DNA from 2 places in the Streptomyces durhamensis genome. Region 1 is predicted to be linked to the other one. Evidence: riboswitches for the same ligand, from Rfam matches in the RefSeq annotation. Region 1 holds a riboswitch; the other holds the start of a gene.
What was found. Region 1 has a riboswitch for cyclic di-AMP ahead of IO33_RS0117485 (M23 family metallopeptidase). Riboswitches for the same ligand answer to the same signal wherever they lie in the genome.
Positions count from the first base shown of each region.

Region 2: it holds a riboswitch for cyclic di-AMP, as region 1 does, so the genes downstream of both, IO33_RS0114830 (M23 family metallopeptidase) here and IO33_RS0117485 (M23 family metallopeptidase) in region 1, are expected to answer to the same signal.

Region 1 covers NZ_JNXR01000011.1:125,123-128,497, reverse strand. Annotated here, with positions in the region: gene IO33_RS0117495 (HPr family phosphocarrier protein) at 1-214, shown strand, start outside; gene IO33_RS0117490 (GntR family transcriptional regulator) at 354-1,040, opposite strand; gene IO33_RS0117485 (M23 family metallopeptidase) at 1,236-1,979, opposite strand; cyclic di-AMP (ydaO/yuaA leader) riboswitch at 1,992-2,155, opposite strand; gene IO33_RS0117480 (M16 family metallopeptidase) at 2,401-3,375, opposite strand, start outside.
Region 2 covers NZ_JNXR01000008.1:264,935-268,309, forward strand. Annotated here, with positions in the region: gene IO33_RS0114815 (MarR family winged helix-turn-helix transcriptional regulator) at 1-229, opposite strand, end outside; gene IO33_RS0114820 (dihydrofolate reductase family protein) at 284-1,417, shown strand; tRNA gene IO33_RS0114825 (tRNA-Met) at 1,538-1,611, opposite strand; cyclic di-AMP (ydaO/yuaA leader) riboswitch at 1,956-2,132, shown strand; gene IO33_RS0114830 (M23 family metallopeptidase) at 2,142-3,170, shown strand; gene IO33_RS0114835 (aldo/keto reductase) at 3,313-3,375, shown strand, end outside.

The sequences.
Region 1 (3,375 bases):
CCGAGCCGCCACGGCCGCAGGCGTCCCGGTGACGATCGCCAAGGCTGACGGCAACCCCGTCAACGCGGCCTCCATGCTGGCCGTCCTGGGCCTGGGCGCCCAGGGCGGCGAGGAGATCGTCCTCGCCTCCGACGCCGAGGGCGCGGACGCCGCCCTGGACCGTCTGGCCAAGCTGGTCTCCGAGGGTCTTGAGGAGCTGCCCGAGACCGTCTGAGTGAGACGAGGGAGCCGCGCCGCCCTTTCCGGGTGGCGCGGCTTCCGCCTTTTACGGACATGAATTCACGGCACACAGGAAAAGGGCAGCGGAAATACGCGCCCCACGAATACGCTCTTCTTTGTATACGGCGCCCGTGTTAATGCCGAGGGATCGACATGTTTACGGCGTGTTGCGAGGTCCTCACACGCCCGGCGTCCCCGGGAAAACGGAGTCGGTGCGCCGCCGCCGCGCGCTCGGCGTGCAGCGCCGTGACCGCCCGCGCGCGCTCGCCGTCGCCGCGCGCGACCGCGTCCACGATGGCGCCGTGCTCCGCCCAGGACTCCGTCGGGCTCGGCGACGCTTCCACCGCGTACATCCAGGCGATCTTGTGCCGCAGCTGGGTGAGCATCGTGGTCAGCGAGGGGCTGCCGGAGGCCTGGGCGAGCGTCTCGTGGAACCAGCCGCCCAGTGAGCGCAGATCGTCGCTGTGGCCCCGCCTGGCGCGCTCCTGGCCGATCCTGACCAGGCCGCGCAGCACCTTCAGATGGGCCTCCGTACGACGCTGGGCGGCCCGGGCGGCCCCGAGCGGCTCCAGGAGCAGGCGCATCTCCAGCAGGTCGGCGGCCTCCTGCTCGGTCGGCTCGGCCACGCACGCGCCCGCGTGCCGGCGGGTCACCACGAAGCCCTCGGCCTCCAGGGTGCGCAGGGCCTCGCGGACGGGGACGCGGGAGACGCCGTAACGGCGGGCCAGGACTTCCTCGGTGAGGCGGCCGCCGCGCTTGTAGACACCGGCGACGATGTCGTCCCGGATCGCCGTGCACACCGAGTGCGCCGGAATACGCATGACCGACCTCCGCCTTAATCCCCGTGAAACGTCGACGATGGACGCGTTGTTCCGTGACTCTATTCCAATGGGCCGGAAATTCCGACGGCGGGCCGGAATCCATGGATATTTTTTGGTCAGCGGGCCGGTGGACGCACCGGAAAAGGCGAAAGCCCCGGCCGGTGCGGGCCGGGGCTGCACGGAGGGAGAAGAGCGTCAGACGTTCACGCCGTGCTTGCGGAGATAGGCGACGGGGTCGACGTCCGAGCCGTAGTCGGGGCTCGTACGGGCCTCGAAGTGCAGGTGCGGGCCGGTGACGTTGCCGGTCGCGCCGGACAGGGCGATCTGCTGGCCCGGGGTGACCTGCTGGCCCACCGCGACGCCGATCGACGACAGGTGGCCGTACTGGGTGTACGTGCCGTCGGCCATCCTGATCACGATCTGGTTGCCGTACGCGCCGCCCCAGCCGGTGGAGACGACGGTGCCGATGCCGACCGCGTGGACGGGCGTGCCGCTGGCCGCGTGGAAGTCGATGCCGGTGTGGTGGCCGGAGGACCACAGGGAGCTGCTGGCCTCGTAGCCGGTGGAGACGTAGGAGTTCGCAATCGGGGGCACGAAGGCGTTCAGGCGCTTGCGCTCGGCCGCCCGCGCGGCGCGGACCCTGGCCTCGCGGATCTCCTGGGCCCGCTCGGCCGCGGCCTGCTCGGCCGCCTTCTGCTCGGCGGCCTCCTTCTGGGCGGCGGCCTGCGCGTCGATCTGCTCGGCGATGTCGTCGCCGACGGTGACCACCGGGGTGAGGCCGGTCTGCTCGGCGGGGCTCTCGGCGGCGAGCGCCGGGGACGCCGCGAGGGTGCCGACGACACCGGTGGTGGTGAGGGCGGCGATGCCCGCCGCCTGCGCGGTGGTGCGCTTGACTCGGCCGGGCTTGCGGTGCTTCCCGGTGGCGCACATGAACGCCATGAAGTGGCTGGTCCTTTCCTTCCCTCTCGCCTACCGGGTTAGCTGACGGGTTCGGAGCAGGAAGGTCTCCTACGGACCCCCTCGCTCAGGCGCGGGCGTCCGATTCACCCCAGGGACTGCGGTGGGTCCCCGGCTCCCCTGGCTCGCGCCGTACGGGGACTCGGCGATGGCTGTCCGGTGCCGCGGGTGCGGCGTACTGCCTGACGAACAGCCCGCACGACGCTACGGAAGCCCGCTTCCAACCCCAAACGGATCCGGGCTTTTGTAGCGCATCCCACAGGCCAGACAGGCAACCTCCGCCGCAAATCGGGCATCTGGGGAAGGGAGTGGAACAGCGGGGGCCCTGACGGCCTGTCGGTCGTCAGGGCCCCCCACGCGCGTGCGGCCGGCTCGGTCGTCCTCGCCGCTGCGACGGTGCCGTCTACTCGGCCGCCACCACGCTCACTTCGCCGATGCCGAGGGCCTCGACCGGCGCCTTGATCTGGGCGGCGTCACCGACGAGGACGGTGACCAGGCGGTCCACCGGGAAGGCGTTCACGACGGCCGCCGTGGCCTCCACCGTGCCCGTCGCGGCCAGCTGCTGATAGAGCGTCGCCTGGAAGTCGTCGGGCAGGTGCTGCTCGACCTGGTCGGCCAGCGTGGCCGCGACGGCCGCCGCGGTCTCGTACTTCAGCGGCGCCACTCCCACGAGGTTCTGCACCGCCACGTCCCGCTCGGCGTCGGTCAGGCCGTCCGCCGCCAGGGTGCGCAGCACCTTCCACAGGTCCTCCAGCGCGGGACCGGTGTTGGGGGTGTCGACGGAGCCGCTGATGGCGAGCAGCGAGACGCCCGTGCCGTCCGGTGCGGACCGGAGGACCTGCCCGAAGGCGCGCACGCCGTAGGTGTAGCCCTTCTCCTCGCGCAGGACGCGGTCCAGGCGGGAGGTGAGGGTGCCGCCGAGGCAGTAGGTGCCGAGCACCTGGGCGGGCCACACACGGTCGTGCCGGTCCGAGCCGACGCGGCCGATGAGGAGCTGTGTCTGGACGGCGCCGGGCCGGTCCACGATGACCACCCGGCCGGTGTCGTCGGCGGTCACCGGCGGCACGGGCCGCGGCTCGCCCGGCGTGCCGGCCCAGGCGCCCAGGGTGTCGCCGAGCAGCTCGTCCAGGTCGACCCCGGTGAGGTCGCCGACCACGACGGCCGTGGCCGTGGCGGGGCGTACGTACCGGTCGTAGAAGGCGCGTACGGCGGCGGCGTCGATCTTCTCGACGGTCTCCTCGGTGCCCTGGCGCGGACGTGACATGCGCGAGGTCGCCGGGAACAGCTCCTTGGAGAGTTCCTTCGCGGCCCGGCGGGAGGGGTTGGCCAGCTCGTGCGGGATCTCGTCCAGGCGGTTGCGGACCAGCCGCTCGACCTC
Region 2 (3,375 bases), on a different contig from region 1:
CCGCGTACGTCAGCCGACTGCGCGTGATCTTCAGCGTCTCGGCGAGATCGGTCATGCGCAGCCGCCGGTCGGGCGCGTCGGAGAGGTTGGCCAGCACGGAGTAGAACAGGTGTGGCATGCCGGCGTCCTGCTGGAGCTGCCGGTCGATCGCGTCCTCCAGGAGGTGCGTCGCGGCGAGGTACGCGCGCCAGGCGCGCTGCTCTTCGGGAGTGAGCCAGCGGGTCGTCATGCTGCCAGTGTAGGTTTGTTTCAAACTTGAACCAAGAGCCGGGAGAGCGCGCCGATGTCGTACCCCTATGTGCTGCTGTCCGCCGCCGTCTCCCTCGACGGCTATCTGGACGACACCGGCCCCGAACGACTGCTGCTGTCCAGCCCGGCCGACTTCGACCGGGTCGACGCGGTACGGGCCTCGGTCGACGCGATCCTGATCGGCGCCGGCACCATCCGTGCCGACAACCCCCGGCTGCTGGTCAACTCCGCCGAGCGCCGCGCCGCCCGCCTGGCCGAGGGCAGGCCGGAGTACCCGCTGAAGGTGACCGTCACCGCCACCGGCGACCTCGATCCCGACGCCAACTTCTGGCACACCGGCGGCGACAAGCTCGTCTACACGACCGACCGGGGCGCCGAACGGGCCGCCCACCGCCTCGGCGACGCCGCCGGCATCGTCCCGCTCGGTCCCGGCCTCGACTGGCGCGCCCTGCTGACCCACCTGCACGACGTGCGCGGCGTACGGCGCCTGATGGTCGAGGGCGGCGGCACGGTCCACACCCAGCTGCTCCAGCTGGGCCTCGCCGACGAGCTCCAGCTGGTCCTCGCCCCGCTGTTCGTGGGCGACCCGGCCGCCCCTCGCCTGTTCGGTCCGGGCACCTTCCAGGCCGGCCGGCTGCGTCTGACGGAGACCCGCCGTATCGAGGACGTGGTCCTCATGCGCTACGAGCCCACCGCCCCCGGCACCGGCCCGGTCCCCACCGCCGCCGACCGGCACTGGCTGCGGACCGCCTGCCGGCTGGCGGAGCGGTGTCCGGTCTCGAAGACGGCGTTCAGCGTCGGCGCGGTGGTGGTCGCCGCCGACGGCACGGAGCTCGCCCGGGGCCACTCGCGGGAGGGGGGCGACTCGGTCGTCCACGCCGAGGAGGCGGCGCTCGCGAAGATCGATCCGGCGGATCCCCGGCTGGCCGGCGCCACGGTCTACAGCAGTCTGGAGCCGTGCGCCCGGCGTGCCTCGCGGCCGGCGCCGTGTGCCGCGCTGATTCTGCGGGCGGGGGTGCGCAGGGTGGTCACGGCCTGGCGGGAGCCGGACACGTTCGTTTCCTCGGCCGACGGCACGGGTGTCCTGGTCAAGGGGGGCGCCGAGGTGGTCGTACTGCCGGAACTGGAGGCGCTTGCCAAGGCGCCGAACGCCCACCTGCTCGGGTGAGGCGTCGGAGCCGCACAGCCGGCACGGCCTCGCGCCCCTTCGGGGGCGGGGTGGCCCCGCTGACCGGGGAAAACACTCTGGGCCGGAAACCATCACTGGCTTCCGGCCCTGAGTCTTCAGTAGCGGGGACAGGATTTGAACCTGCGACCTCTGGGTTATGAGCCCAGCGAGCTACCGAGCTGCTCCACCCCGCGTCGTTGTGACTCCAGAGTACCTCATGTTCAGGGCGCTACGCACACCGCTTGTCCCGGGGCGCCGGCCGCCCGCTCACCCGAGGCGGTTCACCGCCGCCCCGACCCCGTGATCACCTTCACCGAGGGTGACCGGACGGCAGCCCTCCGCATAACATCTGAGTCACCATCAAAAACGCCGAGACTCCTGAACGCTGGCCAACTCGCCCGGTTTGCCGCACTCCTGGCCGGTAAGTCCGGCCCGGAAAACGTTAATGATCAAGCCGAACGGCTTGGAAAGTAACCAGCAGGTCTATTAACGTTCGATAACGCAGCGCGGTCGTCCCAGCCGTCACAAGAGGCGGCTCCGCGCGCACGCGCCGAATCCCGCAAGGGAACCGGGGAACCACCAACCCTGGGGTGAATCTCGCGGCTGCCGCAGTGAACTCGGTGAACTCACGGAGTCCACGCCCGGTATACGCGCGTAGGAGACCTTCCTGCTCCGAACCCGTCAGCTAACCCGGTAGGCGGAGGAAGGAAAGGAGTACGCCCGCGTGGCGTCCAACCGGCCTGCCCCAGAAGCCCCGTTCATGCCCGCGGAGGCCGAGCCCGAGACCTTCGGCTACGGCGCCTACCGCACCGAAGAGGGCCCCTGGGAGGAGTGGAACCCCACCGAGGAATCCCTCGCCCCCGTCCGTGGCCGGCACCGTGTCGCCAAGCAGCGCGGCGGCTTCGCGCGCAGCTCCACCGTCCTCGGCGTCGGCGTCGTGGCCGCCGTCGGTGCGGGCGGCATGGCCAGCGCCAACACCGGCAAGCCGCCGGTCTCCATATCCCTGCCGGACCTGGACTCCGTCAGCCACCTCTTCGGCGACGACTCCTCCGACACGCACCAGGCGCATGCCACCGCGCTCAGCAGCGCCGGCGTGACCTCGGCCGACAGCAAGGACTCCGACGCCGGCGAGACCCTGCGCAACCGGATCATGGCCCAGGCCGAGCAGCAGCGGAGCAAGGCCGACAGCAAGGCCACCGCCGTCGCGCTCGCCGCCGCCGAGAAGCAGACCGCCGACACCGCGGCCAAGGCCGAGCAGGACGCCGCCGCCAAGGCCGCCGCCGCCAAGCAGAAGGCCGAGGCCGACGCCAAGAAGGCGGCCGAGGCCAAGCGCCTGGCCGAGCTGGCCAAGCAGTACCAGCTGCCCGTCGTCTCGTACACGATCACCGGCACCTTCGGCCAGCCCGGCGCCATGTGGTCCTCCGGCTACCACACCGGACTCGACTTCGCCGCCCCCACCGGCACCCTCATCAAGGCCATCCACAGCGGCACGATCACCCAGGCGGGGTGGGCCGGCGCCTACGGCTACCGCACCGTCCTCACCCTGGACGACGGCACCGAGCTGTGGTTCTGCCACCAGTCCTCGATCAACGTCTCCGTCGGCCAGAAGGTCTCCACCGGCGAGGTCATCGGCCGCATCGGCGCCACCGGCAACGTCACCGGCCCGCACCTGCACCTGGAGGTCCACCCCGGCGGCCAGGCCACCGGCATCGACCCGGCGCCGTGGCTGCGGGACAAGGGGCTCACCCCCTGACCGTGCCACCCCTGCCGGCTGTGGCATCCGTGGCATCGGTGTCATCCGCGCCGGCGGTGGCATCCGTGTCATCCGTGTGAAACGTGTGAAATCGACGCCGGCGGCGGAATGCGATCATCCGTCGCCGGTGTTGACGTGAAGCATGACTTCTCTGCGCACACTCGGTTCCTCCGACCTCAAGGTCTTCCCGCTCTCCCTGGGCGGC